DNA from 2 places in the Arthrobacter sp. 35/47 genome. Region 2 is predicted to be linked to the other one. Evidence: riboswitches for the same ligand, from Rfam matches in the RefSeq annotation. Region 2 holds a riboswitch; the other holds the start of a gene.

Region 1 (7,702 bases), on a different contig from region 2:
GTGGGATGTCCTCCCCTCCAACACCACCAGTGGTCCTGCGAAGACAACCATCAGGATCTTCGCCCGGTTCTCCATCCTCGCCGGTGCTGCGTTCGCCCTGGTCTTCGTCTCCGGCGTGATCAACACCGTCCTGCGCGTCGAAAGTATCCAGGGGCTTCTCTCACCGTATGGGGCGCTGATCATCCTCAAAACCCTGGCCACCCTCATACTCGGCGTCATCGGGTACATACACCGGGGCAGGATCACCGCCGCCGGGCGGAAGAACATGGCCTGGAAGCTGATCGGAACTGAAGCGACGATCATGGCCGGTGTGATGGGAATCGCCGCTGTCCTGGGACGGACCCCGCCGCCGGTCCCCCAGATACCCGAACCGGACATCACCGAAACCGAGGTCCTCACCGGGTACCCGCTCCCACCCGAGTTATCCGTGCTCACCGCACTCACGCAGTGGCGCTGGGACCTCTTCTGGGTGACCGTCGCGGTCATCGCTGCCTGGCTTTACCTGGCAGCTGTCCGCAGGGCAGCATCGTCAGGCGTGCAGTGGTCGAAGCGCCGGGTCCTCTTCTGGCTTGCCGGGCTGGGCCTGCTGGTCTACGCCACCTCAGGGGCACCGGCCATCTACGGGCTGGTGCTGCTCAGCGCCCATCTGACAATGTTGCTGACCCTGGGACTGGCCGTGCCCTTGCTGCTAGTCTCCGCCCGTCCGGCGCAGCTCCTCAAGGCAACGATGCCCGCGCGGTCCGATGGCAGCACCGGTGTGCGGGAATGGGCGCTGCAGGCTGCCAGCCACCCGGTCCTGGCGCGGTAAGCGACACCGTTGTGTGCTGCCGCGGCCCTCCTGGGCTCCCTGATCCTCATCTACGGCACGGCGCTTTTGGCCACCATCACTGCGAGCCCGCTGTCGCTGCAACTGACCAACGCGTACCTGGTTTGCCTCGGGCTGGTGTTCTTCGGCTCGCTCCTCCACCAGGTGCCCAGCCGAATGACCCGCGGTCGGCTCGCCCCGGTGCTGGCCTTACTGTCCGTGGCCCTCGCCGCAACAGCCTTCCTGGCAGTATCCCCGGAACCGCTCCACGCTGACTGGTTCAGCAACGCTGAACGCAGTTGGGGTTCCTCGCTCGTGGAGGATCAGCGACTCGCTGCGGCCACGGTAGTTCTCCTGGCCGGCGCCGCACCGCTGCTGGCATCGGCGATCATCCTCATCCGCCGGCAGCAGCGGCGGGCGCCCACAACCGCCTCAGTGGGCTCCTAGCCCTCCGTACCGTCCTGGCGTGCATCTGCTTTGACGGCTTGGCGGTGCCCCATCATGAACGCGGCGGCGCCGCCGATCACAATGACCGCGATCACAATCGGCAGCAACCAGTTGACGCCCCCGGAACTCGCGGCCTCTTCGGAAGCTGGTTCGGCAACCGGGTCCGCCGGGCTCGAAGTCGGAGCAACAGTTTCAGGGGCCACCGACGGCTCTTCACTTTCAGTGGCCTGCGCGCTCGGAGCGGCGGTGGAGGGATCCTCAGCCGGCGTCGTGCTGGCCGGTTCGTAGGTGAACTCGAAGACGCCCTCAATCGGGTGCCCGTCGGAGGACACGGTGCGCCATGCCACGCTGTACACGCCGGGGGCGTCAATGGCGGCCGGGGCTGACATGACGTTTTCCTCCAGAGTCACCGGTACTGCTTCCACCGGGGTCCCGTCCGGTCCGGTGATCTGTATCCGGCTCAGCTCCAGTCCGGAGGATTCCAGGGGTGTCTCGGAGAGAGTGATGGTGATGGCCTCCGGAGCGGTAGCGATGACCTGACCCTCCTCCGGTGCGGTCCCAATCAGTGAGTCATGCGCGGTGGCTGCCGGTGCTCCGATAGACCCGATCATCAGAGCGGCGAACACTCCCAGCAGCGCCCTTCGAAGGCGCTGGGTTCGAGGACGACGGGCGAGAGTGGTGGTGGCTGGATCGGGTGTGTGCATGACTCTCCTTGGGTGGTAGCGGACGGTTGAAACGATCAGAGCCACTGGGTGGGATCAACCACCGTGTCATTGATCATGACCTCGAAATGGAGGTGACATCCGGTGGAGTTCCCTGTCGTACCGGCATTCCCGATCAGCTCGCCCTGGGACACAATCTGCCCGGCGCTGACCCCGATGACCGAAAGATGGTTGTACGTGGTCTTCAGCCCGCTGCCGTGATCGACGACGATTCGGTTTCCTCCCCCGTAGGGGGACCAACCGGCTTCGACCACCTCGCCGCCCTGGGCGGAGAGAACCTCGGTGGTGCAGGAGGCTACCAGGTCGAGACCGGTATGCAGCTCGCCTGCGCCGGTCAATGGGCTGGTGCGGTACCCAAAACTCGATGTCGTGGCGATAGAACCAAGCGGGGCGGTGAACCGTGCTCCTACAACCGGATCAACGGGCTCCTCGATAGCGGGATCTGCTGCTTCCGCGGTGGGAGCGTCCACAGAGGGTTTACGCGTTTCGGCCTCTACCGAGCCTGCGGCCAGCAGTGAGCGATCACCAGCTTCCGCACCTGACCCGGGGACAGCCGCAACGGCGCTCCGGGTGAACGCGACTTCCGCCTCTGGATCGGCGGTGACCTTTTCAGATGGTGCGGTCTTGGTTTGGATCGGCGGCACAGTGCTGCCGCTTCCTTGTGCGGGGACCATGACGCTGCTGAGCAGCCCGGCTGCACCCAGCACTATCGCTGTAGGTTTGATCCAGTTCCTACCGGATTCAGCGGCTGGACCTGCCGCGCGCCGCCGTCCTTGCCTTGGCCGGCGCTCCGCTGCCCGGCGGCCATGAGGCGCCGGTTCCGCGCGGCGACGGCTGGCGGCCTTGTGTGATGACAAGAACATTCCTTCCCGAACGCCGCTGAAGTTAGCTGTCGGATTCGGGCAAGGAATCAGCCCGGCCGGCCAGTGCACACACTGGAACGGCTTCACCCCAAGACGGCACAACGGCCGCCACAAGAAGTGGGTCCTCCACCCCTGCCGGTATACGGACGATGGCTGGCTTCCCGGCAGGGTTAGGCGTTAAAACCAGCGTCGCCAACTCATCTCGGCGACCAGATCACTCTACAGGGACGGATGTATAGTTACAATTTCGCAACCTATTGAGAGTAGGAATCAATTACAGTCCCACAATTCTGGGTGCGGGGTGTGTGCGCCACCGAGGGAAAAGCTGTCCCGGACGAGTTTCAGCTCAGCAGGGCTGGCAGGCTCTGATCGCTCATGGGGACGATGAGATCGCCGCACCAGCAGGGAAGGTGTTCGTCCCGGCCAGGGGGACCCAACCTCGAGAACGCAAGGGGGGTGGTGCCGAGTTTCTGGTGGAAAGCGGCACGAGATGAGTACCTGGTCGAGAGACACCCGAAATGAGATCAGCCTGGTGCCCGTTCTCTGCCTTCCGTGGACCTTCCCAGACGAATAAATTAGGCTGGTTCGGTGCCCAGGCTTCTGGTGCATGCAGGTGCCGATGGCCCGGGTGCCCTAGCCACGATGGTCATCGGCATCTGGTTAACCTGATCCGGTTTTACCTGCGGTAGCGTGGCGTGATCCGCCCATCCGTCCGCTCGCTTAGGCCTCGTGACTACCCGGCGCTACAGCGCAGGAAGCGCCGCCCGATAGGCAATTGATGAGCCGACGGGAACGCCCACATTTTGGGATGTGGCAAGCTGTTGACCATGTCCGAAGCTTCCGCACCGCCAATCACGACCCTTTACGACGAACGGTTGTGGCCGACACCGTTTGTGTGGGTGCTTGTCTCAGGAGTGGCAGGAGCGTCAATCCTGGTGTTCGCGCCCATCAGCATGCTGACCGGGGTCATCGCCTGCATCGTGATCTTCCTCATCCTCACCGCTCTCCTGATCCTGTCCACCCCGCGAATCACACTGACCACCACCTCACTAAGCGTTGGCCGTGCCCAGATCGAGCGGGAGTATCTAGGTCCGGCACATTCCTATGTGAAACACGAGGCCACCAACCAGCGCGGACCGGCGCTAAACGCCCTGGCATATCTATGCATCCGAGGCTGGATTGACCCCGTGGTACGGATTGACATAGAAGACGAGGAAGACCACACCCCCTACTGGCTGGTATCGACCAGACGTCCAGCTGAACTCGTCAACGCCTTAGGCGAGGAAACGCTTCGCGAGAAAACAGCCACGACTGAATCCGTCATAACCACCAGTCGCGCACTTCAACTAGATCTGGTAGAAGGATCCGGGTCTAACGGCGGCGCACAATAGACTGACCGCTATGGAATATATCTCCGTGCTCTTGCCCTCCGCGGCCGTGGGAGCCATCTTCTACTTTGTTATGCGAGCCATCTTCAATGCCGACAGAGCCGAACGGGCAGCCCAAGCCGCCGCGGAGCAAGAAGCAACACTCGGCACACCGGACCAGGCGACCGGGCAGGAAGCTCCACCGGAAAATAAGATCTGAACTATTTTCAGGACAGGAGCAGGACATGCCGCGCCTGGGCTTCCATTGGAAGCACACTCGCGACCCTGGTATCCACAGAGCCATGCGATACGCCCATAATCACGCCCTCCTCAAATCGTCTTCCTTCCTGGGCTGTCGAGCGCCACCCTGATGCGGCCGTTACGTGAATGTGACATTCGGGGGCATGAAAGATATGATTGTCGCGGTGTCTGGGCCTAGCTATGGGTGACACTCCTCCAGCAGATTGCCTAACTCTGTCGCTGTGGAGGTCCGTTCTGAAACACATCACGACAGAGGCGGGGGAACCGAATATCGGGTTTCGAAAGAAACCCTTGGGGTGAAGGCGAAAGCTGCACTTGCTTCAGTGCCGCAGTGCGCCCGGGTGGCTCCCACCCGAATCCGACAGCTAACTTCGCAGGCATTGGGAGAGGCTGACTGACCATGTCAAAAATTCGCCATACCGCGCGCCACCGCGCCGTCCCTACCAGTCCCTTGCATAGCGTTGCCAAAGCGGCTTCGTCTGGGGTTGCAACAGTGGGACGCCCGGCAGCGGTAGCCGTTGCTGTATCGGGTTTGATGCTTGGGTCGACGTTGCCGGCCAACGCCGGCGCGACCACCGCCCCGTCCGCCGCGCAGCAGCAACCCGTGGATGCATCGGTCGCGGAAACGGTCGCGCCGGCGTCTGCCGCTGTGGCCGTAGCACCGGGGGTTGCTTCCCACACTGTGCAGCCAGGTGACACCCTGGGAAAGATCGCAGCCTCCTACGGTGTGAGCCTCGAAACGATTTTCGCTGCCAACGGGCTCGGGTGGGAATCCATCATTTACCCCGGTGATGTCATCGCCCTGTCCGGCGGCCCCATCGGTGTTACGGCACCGATATCTCCTGCGCCAGTGGAAATCAGCACCATGGGCATCACAACCGCATCCAGCACCATCGAACGCGCTCCAGCTCAGGCATCAAGCACTGTAGCAGCGAGCGGAATCGGCTCGGCGCTGGTTGCCTCGGCCTACGCCCAAATCGGCGCCACCCAGGACTGCACCATCCTCGTCGAGGTAGCGCTACGCTCCATCGGCAAAACCGTAGGCGACCTCGCACCCGAACAGTTCTACCAATACGGCACCACCGTCAGCACCCCCGCCCCCGGCGACCTCGTCATCCGACCAGGGCACATCGCCATCTACGTCGGCAACGGCCAAGTCATCAGCAGCGGCATGAACGGCGTCAACGCAACCATCCTGCACCCCCTTTCCGATCTCGCGGGATCATCCTATATCCGCGTCAACCCATAACCTCTAACCGAGCAGCAATAGAATCTCCGTAACCATCCCGTACACGAGCGCTGGGAATCGGATACCGAAGCGACACAGGGTACGGCTAACCAGCCGTCCCCTGTGTCGCTTCTTTGCTAGGTGTCTGCGGGTTGGTGGGCGCCAGGGAAGGGCGGGAATGCTGTCGCGTCATCCCAACGGCTGGGGGCGGCTTTGATGGGATCGTTTTCTTCGGGTTCGAGAGCGGCGGTGCCGACGCGGAATTGGACCATCATGTCGTGGTCCTCGTGGGGAAGGTTGTGGCAATGGATCATGTAGCGGCCACGGTGCGGCCCGAATTTCATCAGGAGATGTACGGTTTCCCCCTCGCCGACGTAGACGACATCCTTGGGCCCTTGCTCGTAGGCGTACGTGGCGCGATCTTCTCCGCCGATGATTTTGAAGTCCACCAGATGGACGTGCATGGGATGGAACCATCCGCCGCTGGAGTTTTCGAATTCCCAGATCTCAGTGCTGTTCAGCTCGGGGTTGGCAACGATCCGTTGATAGTTGCTGGCCACGACGTCAGCCCACGTTTGACCGTCGATGGTCCACTTGTTGGTAAGGTCATCGCGCTCGAGCCTGAAGTTGCGGCGGATTAGGGCGTCGGTGGACTTGAGTGCCATCACTTCATTCCCCGGGTCCAACTCGCCGGGAAGGGTATTCCACGTCGGGTCGCTGGTGTCGACCGGAGAATCAACGACATCGAAGGCCATGACCTTACCGGTGTGGTCGTAGTCGACATTGTTTTCGTTGGACAGGTTCAAGAGCTCGACACGTTGCCCGGGCTGGTAGTTGCGGAAGTCGACCAGGACTTCGTAGCGTTCGCCGCTGGCGTGACGCCATTGACTGATGGTTTGCGCGCGGGGCATGAGCCCGCCGTCCGTGGCGACGATCACGACGGGGCCGCCGGTACTGAGCTGGAAGCGGAAGGAGCGCGACACGCACCCGTTGAGGAGACGGAACCGGTAGATACGCCGTTGGACTTGCATCACCGGCCAGGGCCGGCCGTTGATTAAGATCACATCACCGTAGACACCTGACTGGTCATTATCGTCATAACCCAGTTCCCCGTTCTCAGCGAACATCGCGTCGCTGATGGTTACCGCGACGTCGAACTTGCCTTGGGGAAGCAGCGCCCGCTCGGTGTCATCGTGAATATGGTACTGCCCCACCAGGCCGGAGTAGACGTTCGGTGCGGTGTTGTGCACGGCGTGGTCGTGGTACCAGAGGGTCCGGGCAGGCTGGAAGTTGGGGTACTCATAATCCTTGGCGAAGCCGGTGTGAGTGATGTCGCTGGCATACCCGTCGAATTGCGGCAGGGAAGCCGACCCGTGCAGATGCACCGATGAATAGAGGAGGTGCCCGGCCCGTGGATGGGTTGCCGGCATCTGGTTGCGAACCCGTAGGAACGCTTTCGTGCCCCGCTCGACCTTGATCGTCGGACCCGGGAAAATGCCGTTATACCCAAGAATCTGTGTGAGCAGATTCTTGTTCGGCAGGATCGACGCGGATGCCGCCACCTGTGCAACTGAGTAATAGTTGATTTTCCTCTCAGGGTCATCGGGGTTCCGAGTCACAGCGTAGGGCTTCAGGAAAGGGGCCTGCGTGAACGGGGTCCGGTACGGCAACGGCATTTGCTCATCCGGCAGAGCACTGGCTGACTTCGCCTGGACCGAACCCGCCGGTACTGTTAGTGCTCCAACCCCGAGCGCACTCAAGCCGCCGAAGAGCAGCACCTGGCGTCGTGAAACAGACATAATTCCTTCTCCTGATTGGTGGCACTACTTAACGGTGCGTGGGAGGGGTTATAGAAACCCTGTGCCCGTCGGTGTCCGCGGACCCTGACCTAAGCGGCGGACGTAGTCTGACGGAGGAAACTTCTAAGGGACGTGGCCGGCATGTCTCTCCGAGTTGCTGTCCTCGCCGTCAATGCCGGGCAATGGTTCCCGTGGCGGGGGTTGCAGTCT
Region 2 (7,702 bases):
GATGCCGAAGCAGGGCAGGGCCTCGGTGATTACGTGATCCTCGGCGCGTGCAACCCACAACTTGCCAGTCGCGCCCTGGCGGCCGAGCCGGACCTCGGCGCACTGCTACCCTGCAACGTCGTCGTACGCCGCGGACCCGACGCCACGCAGACCACAATCCAGGCCATCGACCCCCAGACAATGGTCCAGCTCAGCGCCAGCCCGGCCGTACAGGAAGTGGCCAGTGACGCCGACACGAGACTGCGAGCCGCACTGACCTCCCTCGAAGGCAACCCAGCCTAAAGACGCAAGCAGGACCAGTGATCGCCGGCACGGGAACCGGCAACTGTTCAGAAGGGAACAAATATGACCGCTAACGAAGCTTCAGCTGACGCGCGTGCGGCGATAGTGCAGGCATCCCAGCTGCTGTTTACAGCCGGGGTGATGTCCCATTCAGGGCACGGAAACCTCAGTGCCAGAATCGACGACGACCGTTTCCTGCTTACCAGCACCGGGGTGGTGAGGGACCTTCGTCCAGAGCAGCTCGCCACAGTGACCGTCGGCGGTGACGTCGTCGACGGTGAACTTGGCCCTGAGAACGCCGAAATTATCCACATGCATTCGGTCGTCTACAACACCCGGGACGACATCGCTGCAATTATCCACACCCACTCCCCTGCAGCGACAGCGTTTGCCGTGGCGAACGCGTCACTACCCTGCCGCACAGAGCCCCTGCTACGCTTCGGGCAGGCCCAGACTGTCCCTGTTGTGCCGTGGGGCCCGCGCGGGTCAGACCTGTCCGTGAAGGGCATCACCCGAGTGCTGGCCGAGCAACCTGGAACGAACGCCGTACTGTTGGGAAATCACGGGCTCCTCGCCTTCGGTCCGGACCCCGTAGCGACCGGGCGGCTGGTCATCGCGATCGAGGAATCAGCCGCGGCTGAACTGGCCGCGGCAGCGCTCGGCGGCGCGGTGGATTTCCCGCCAGGTGCCCTGGATGCAGTCCGGGCGGGGATGAAAGCCGGGCAGCACTGAGGCATGGCCGCCGGGACCAGCGGGCCGTGCTGGCGTCGAAGACATCAGGATGGCACCGCCTGGTCAGTGATGTAGAGGGGCATTCCGTAGCACAACACGCTGCCTGACGGATCCTCCCACGTTGCGACGTGGCTCCTCGTCCGGCCGGCTTTCTAGCTGCCGTCAGGGCCGTGCAGCGCCGACTGGAATTTCCGGGGTTGATGCTTGTAAGACACCAGGTGAAAGCGTGTCGGCCGCCGACGATTTTCGGGTACTCACAGACGGATATAGGCCGCGCCTTGAAACTGACGCGTGGCAATATGGGAAACAGCGGCGGGGACGACTTCCACATTTGGCTGGAGGTCAGCGGACTCCATTCCGGCCGACCGGAGACTGTTCTCACAGGCATACACCGTTATCCCCCTCGCCACATTCTCAAGGGGCTCGGCTCCCGGGATAAGCTGGCGGACGCTTGGTCCTTGGACCACTATTTCGATAGCGACATCAGGCAGTTCAGCCAACGCGTTGCGTGCCACCTGCATCGCCATGGGCAGACCGGGGAAGGGGTCCGAACCTGGGCCAGCCAAGTGCACAATGAGGATCTCCTTATTCGAAGCCGTGGACATGCTTCAGTGACCCATCCCGGCGCGGTTCATCCGTGCGTCCGAACTTTTCGTTCTTCCCGGCATGAACGTGCACTCGGAGACAGGAGCGCAGGCTCTTGTTGTGCGTCGCATTGGACCTTCTTTCCTTCATGTTCTCTGTTGCCTCTGAGGATCACTGGCTCCTTGTTTCGCCACAATAGGTGAACACTCCGGAGGAACCTATCCCATGGGTTCGGAGTTAGACAGATGTTGCATCTGTAGCAAGCATCATCAGATCCCTCCGGAAACCTTATCCGCTCGAATCAGCGACCGGTGCACACAAAATCCCGCGTGCACCGGTCAACTGAGGCGGACATGACGCGGAATTCAGAGCCCGAGGCGGCGGTAGTGAACAGTCTGGGACACCCCTTGGGGGCCCGTCATATAAATGTTTATACATTTGAGATGTTTCCCTGTATCTTGGTCATGTGCCGCGCATCGTTTCGCGGCATCCTTGGCTCGTTACCGAACTCTGCCGCTTGCCAAGGCACTAGCTAGAGACTGAGGCAGGGGCGGGGGAACCAATTTTTGGGTTCCGTTGAATCCTTGGGGTTAAGCCGTTCGATGACCACATCGCGCGACCGGGTGACTCCCACCCGAATCCGACAGCTCACCTCGCAGGTATCGGGAGAGGCTACATAGATGTCATTGAAGAACACTCGTGGCCGCCACCGTGCGGTCACTATCAGCCCTATGGCAAGAATGTATGGATCCGCGCTGGATCAGACGCGCGCCGGCAGCCGTCAGGCCGCGGTGGCTGTCGTAGGTGCTGGGCTTTTGCTGGGGAGTGCCGTGCCTGCCCAAGCAGGAGCGATAGCATCCGCCCCTGCTACGGATTTCACACCAATCCAGTCTTCCTCGGCCACCGCGCCGACGGAAGAGACCTATACGGTGCAGGCTGGGGATACCCTCGGTCTCATTGCGACGCGGCACGGTATTGATTTGCCAGCGCTGTTGTCGCTGAATGGCCTGTCGATGGACACTGTGATCTATCCCGGTGACCGCATCAACGTCGCACCGGGTGCCGTTACCTCTGGTGCCCAGCCCGAGATGATGACCCTAACGCAACTGTCCGGGCCGGCAGTGACCTCGTCCGTCTACGCTGCGGGATCTGTCAGCGCGGAGGTAGCGCCCTCGTCGGCTAATCAAGCGATCCTCGCTGCGGCGCGGGCCCAATTAGGCGCGGTGCAGGACTGCACCGTTCTTGGTGAGGTGGCACTGCGTGCGGCTGGAATCCAGGGTGTGGGCGATGAATCTCCGGAGTCCCTGATGGCTTACGCAACACCTGTGTCGGATCCGCAGCCCGGAGACTTCATCTACTACGCCGATGGAGGCATGGGCTTTTCACACAATGCGGTCTACATCGGAAACGGCCAAGCCATCCACAGTGGATGGAACGGTAACCAGACCGTGGTTGAGAGTGTCGATGTCGGCTCCGGCCCTATCTACTACCGGGTGAACGCCTAAATCCTCCGCTGGAACCTGCTGCAGACGTGGCAGGTTCCAGCGGCAGGGCGGTCGACCGCAGGAGAACATCGGGAACTTTTTCAACACCGCCTCCCCTGCGTGTACCAGTGAACGCATTTCCACCCATCGTCCGGACACTGGATCACTCATTCATGCCTGGTTGATCGGTTGTACTATCAGTGCCCATTCAAGGAGTTGCATGTCATCCCCGGAAACATCCACCCCTGAAAGATCCAGCCGCCGAGCGTTAACGATCTCCCTCGCCGTTGTTGGCCTGGTCCTTTTGATCCTGCTGATCGGCATAGCGACATCACAGAAACGTCCCTCTCAGGGTGGAGGCTCAGCACCAGCGGCTGCCCCCGGACAGAGCGAGGCTGGGGAGCCACTTGATTTGTCACGGCGGACAGCCGATGACCCGACCGCGCTTGGCCGGGTGGATGCTCCCGTAGTCATGATCGAGTATGCCGACTACCGCTGCCCGTTCTGCGGCTTGTTCTCCCGCGACACCCTGCCTACCCTGGTCGACAAATACGTGGAAAGCGGAGATTTGCGCATTGAATGGCGGGACCTGCCGGTGTTCGGTGAGCAATCCTTCAGCGCAGCCGTGGCCGGGCGGGCAGCCGGCGAGCAGAGCAAGTTCTGGGAATTCAACAAGGCGGTTTTTGCCGAGGCTCCGGAACGTGGTCACATCGATCTGACCGAGGAACGCCTGATCCAGCTGGCAGAGGCTGCCGGGGTACCCGATCTGGAAAAGTTCAAGACCGATCTGGACTCGGAAGAGCTTTCCGCAGCCGTCGAGAAGGATGCACAGGAAGCGGCATCATTGGGCGCCACCGGTACCCCGACTTTCCTGGTTAACGGTGTCCCCCTGATCGGCGCGCAGCCTCTGGCCGCCTTTGAACAGGTCATTGACGGTGAACTGGAACGGGCGGGGCAAGGGTAATGGTCATCGGTTATGCCGGCGCATTCCTTGGTGGTCTCCTAACCTTACTCAGCCCCTGTTCAGCTTTACTGCTGCCAGCTTTTTTCGCTTACGCTTTCACCACCCCTGCCCAGCTCGTAGCCAGGACCGGACTGTTTTACCTGGGGCTGCTCTCCACACTGGTGCCGCTGGGCGTCTTCGCCGGTGCTCTCGGCTCTTTGGTGACCCAGCACCGCAGTATTCTCATTGCAGTTGCGTCAGCTCTGGTTATCAGCGTGGGAATAGCCCAGCTGATAGGGATCCGTCTGCCCCCAATGTTCCGCAGCGCCCATCAAGGTGAAGGCTCCCGTTTGTCCGTGTTCGTCCTCGGTTCTGTCTACGGGGTCGCCGGGGCCTGCACCGGCCCCATTCTCGGCTCAGTCCTGACCGTGGCGGCGGTGGGAAGCAATGCCGTGTATGGCGGAGTTCTGCTCGCCGTGTACGCGTTGGGGATGGCCTTGCCGCTGTTTATGCTGGCTCTCCTGTGGGACCGGCTGGGGGTTTCCGGGCGGAGTTGGTTGCGGCCGCGTCAGGTCAGGGTGGGGCGGTGGTCCAACTCCGTGGTGATGGTCATTTCCGGTGGCCTCTCAATCGGCATTGGGGTGCTCCTGCTTGTCACCGACGGCACCGCAGGACTCGGTGGGGTACTGACTGTGTCCGACCAGTTCCGCCTTGAATCAGCTGCCAGCGGGATCGCCTCGGATGTATCCAACCCGGTATTCATGGTGGCGGCCGTGACAGTGTTGGCGTTGACCGCCGCACTGCGTTGGAGGACCCGCCGAGGATCAAGCGACGCCGGCGCTGAAAGGAAAATATCCGTAGCGCGCGAGGAAAAGGACGTTCGATGAAGGACGATCACCGCATCTCACTGGCTGCGGCCCTGTCACACTGGCCTGCCCGGCGTTGGTTGGCCGCGGTCGGCGGCACGCTCATCACCTACCTGATCGTGGCCGTCCCGACGGATCTTATTGACACGCCGCTGTTCACCCGTGAGGTTCCGCCGACGTGGTGGTCCTTCCCTGTTCTGGCCGTGACGGCCGGACTCACCGGCATGGTGGCCGCCACGTACGTCGCCCGGGAACCTGCTCTGCAGAATGACCGCCACGGCCGGTTCGGAGCCGCTGGTACAGCGATATCGTTCTTCGCGGTCGGTTGCCCGGTCTGCAACAAGCTCGTCCTGCTGGCGTTGGGAGCCTCCGGTGCGATGCAGTACTTCGAACCCATCCAGCCGCTGCTGGCTGCCGGGTCCGTAGCCCTGCTCACGTGGGCTCTCCACCAACGGGCGACATCCGAGGACCGGTGCCGGGCACCACAGGTGCCATCTGCCGCACGGTCAACAAACGGTTGACACATGTGCGAGGACGATGAGCTCCCTCAATCAGAACGCGGGCCAGAGCCGGCCTTACACCCGAACGACGTCGCTACGGTGATTCTTTCTCCCAGAATGTAGCTTCGTCGAAACTCCAGAGTCCTTGCCCGATAACATCCAGTGCGTTCGATCAGCAACAACGGCATCCCCTCGGCACAGTTCAAGCAGGAGGCCTGATCCGCGGAGGCAGCTACGGCCGTAAGTTGCTCGGTCCCGCCATCCAGCACAATGCCACAGCGTCTTTCCAGCTCGGCATACAGTGCGGCGTCGGTGAAATCCGCTTGCATCAGCTTCACGGCGACCGCAGCCGGGAGCCAAACCTGGTCCAGGCCAAGGGGTTCCCCATCGGCAAGACGCACACGCGAAAGATGGAAGAACTCCGTATCGGCATCAAGGGACATCTTCCCAGCAACCGAAGCATCCCGGACAAGGTGCTGTGCCAGCACGACACTTGAATGGTGCAGGCCAGATTCACGGATGGACGCCAACAAACTGTAGATCGGCCCGTAAGCCGTGCTCTTCCCCGCAACAACCGCAGGCTTCCGCCCGGGGTGAGCGGTAATCTGCCCGGCCTCACGGAGCGGCCGCAGCGCAGCCCTGATCGTGCCCCTGCTGACGCCGTACCGTTTGGCCAGCTCCAACTCGCCCGGAAACCCCGAATCAAAGACGCCACCAAGAACCTCATCCATAAGGTCGGCGCTGACCTTTTTCCACAACGGAGGACGCCGCGGCCCCCCGGCCCGGGTAGAGCCTTCCGCTGGAAGGGACGCCTGCTCTTCAGTATCCACGTAGCCTCGAGTGATATGTGTGACCATTGCCGTGACACGACACTACGTCACCGACCGCAGGCACCAAAAGCTTCAATCCCCTCCAGGGAGAACCTGTTCTGGGGTGTGTATACGGGTATCTCAGCCAAGCTGAGGAAGGAATCGTCGAGGAGTTCTTGTCCTCAAACCAGAGCCCTTCGGAGCGTTAATGACGTCGGCACGGCGTATGCGGGCCGATATTTCCTCGGGCGACTCTCATTTCAGGGTAGAGGGCAGGAACTTCCCCGCCTCTTGCGGACCAGCACCTCGGGAAGAGTTCCGATGGACACGGCGGCCAGGCAGGGACTAACGAATGCGAATAGTTGGAACACACCCAATAGTGCTCGGCGGGATGCATGAATTGCGCAGGTGAGCCCATGGGCCGGAACCAATGATGGTTCAGCTGCCCTGCTCGTGCCCTAAGTTTTCTCCAGCTACTCGTCTTCCGAGTCCTAAGCGGACTGGCGGGAGGCTAACTTGGCCTGCACTTCGGTCATGTCCAAGGCCTTCAGCCGCTCGATGAGCTGGTCCAAGGAGGAGGGGTTCAGTGCCCCGGGCTGGGAGAAAACCAGGATGCCATCACGGAACGCCATCAGTGTCGGAATAGAGGTAATGGAAGCGGCTGCAGCCAGAGCCTGCTCGGCTTCAGTGTCAACCTTGGCGAAAACGATGTCCGTGTGCTTCTCCGAGGCTGCGCTGAAGGTCGGGGCGAAGGCCCGGCAGGGACCGCACCAGGCGGCCCAGAAATCCACCAGCACGATGCCGTTACCGGTGACGGTGCCCTCAAAGGTTTTTTCGGTGATATCGATGGTTGCCATGCTCTAACTCTATACCCCGGGGGGTAAACCATGGAAAGATGAGGAGCACGACAACCACCACAGGGGAAGGAGCCAATCATGACCGTCACCCCTACCGAGACCCCACCGACGACAAACCCTGAACCCACCGCTGCCCCGGTACCGTCTACCGCACCCGAGCAAGGCGCAATACCCAGGACGACCAAAGGGGCTGATGAGGAGCAACCTCAGACAATGAACGCGCTCAGGCGAAACCACGCCCAGCTCGGCGCGGTGATCACTGCTGTGCAAGCAGGGACAAACTGCCAGACTCTGATTACCCAACTCTCCGCAGTCCAGACAGCGCTGAACAAAGCATGCTTTTCCATCGTTTCCACGGAGATGCGCGACTGTCTTGCCAGAACGCCAGCGGATGAAACGCCCCCTGGAGCATTATCCCTGGAGGAGATCCGCAAACTCTTCCTTACCCTCACCTGACCAAGACTGCGCGGACAGGACGCGCCGCCGGCCCAAAGGCCAACGTATCCATCTCCACAAAAGTCATTCCGATATCTGGCCGCCTACCAAAACTGCCCCTCCCGCGGGATGTACCCTTAATCACAAGGAATACCTCCACCAGGAAAAAGCGACACCGTCTCAGCGCTTAGTGAAAAGCTTCGAAAAGA

Evidence for each region. Region 2 has a riboswitch for cyclic di-AMP ahead of X803_RS21470 (C40 family peptidase). Riboswitches for the same ligand answer to the same signal wherever they lie in the genome.
Region 1: linked by a shared signal. The riboswitch ahead of X803_RS0101705 (LysM peptidoglycan-binding domain-containing protein) and the one ahead of X803_RS21470 (C40 family peptidase) in region 2 are both predicted to bind cyclic di-AMP.

What each region holds. Positions count from the first base shown of each region.
Region 1 is NZ_KI914582.1:37,085-44,786, forward strand. It holds partial or broken gene X803_RS22610 (cytochrome c oxidase assembly protein) at 1-1,252, shown strand, start outside; gene X803_RS17155 (copper resistance CopC family protein) at 1,249-1,956, opposite strand; gene X803_RS22615 (M23 family metallopeptidase) at 1,992-2,618, opposite strand; cyclic di-AMP (ydaO/yuaA leader) riboswitch at 2,834-3,024, opposite strand; gene X803_RS17160 (DUF3093 family protein) at 3,665-4,228, shown strand; gene X803_RS0101700 (hypothetical protein) at 4,239-4,424, shown strand; cyclic di-AMP (ydaO/yuaA leader) riboswitch at 4,663-4,859, shown strand; gene X803_RS0101705 (LysM peptidoglycan-binding domain-containing protein) at 5,070-5,714, shown strand; gene X803_RS0101710 (multicopper oxidase family protein) at 5,831-7,492, opposite strand.
Region 2 is NZ_KI914596.1:39,028-46,729, reverse strand. It holds gene X803_RS0109295 (DUF302 domain-containing protein) at 1-282, shown strand, start outside; gene X803_RS0109290 (class II aldolase/adducin family protein) at 346-1,014, shown strand; cyclic di-AMP (ydaO/yuaA leader) riboswitch at 2,101-2,275, shown strand; gene X803_RS21470 (C40 family peptidase) at 2,280-3,104, shown strand; gene X803_RS0109275 (DsbA family protein) at 3,388-4,047, shown strand; gene X803_RS18940 (cytochrome c biogenesis CcdA family protein) at 4,047-4,913, shown strand; gene X803_RS0109265 (hypothetical protein) at 4,910-5,413, shown strand; gene X803_RS18935 (GntR family transcriptional regulator) at 5,440-6,150, opposite strand; gene trxA (thioredoxin) at 6,693-7,058, opposite strand; gene X803_RS22740 (metal-sensitive transcriptional regulator) at 7,137-7,514, shown strand.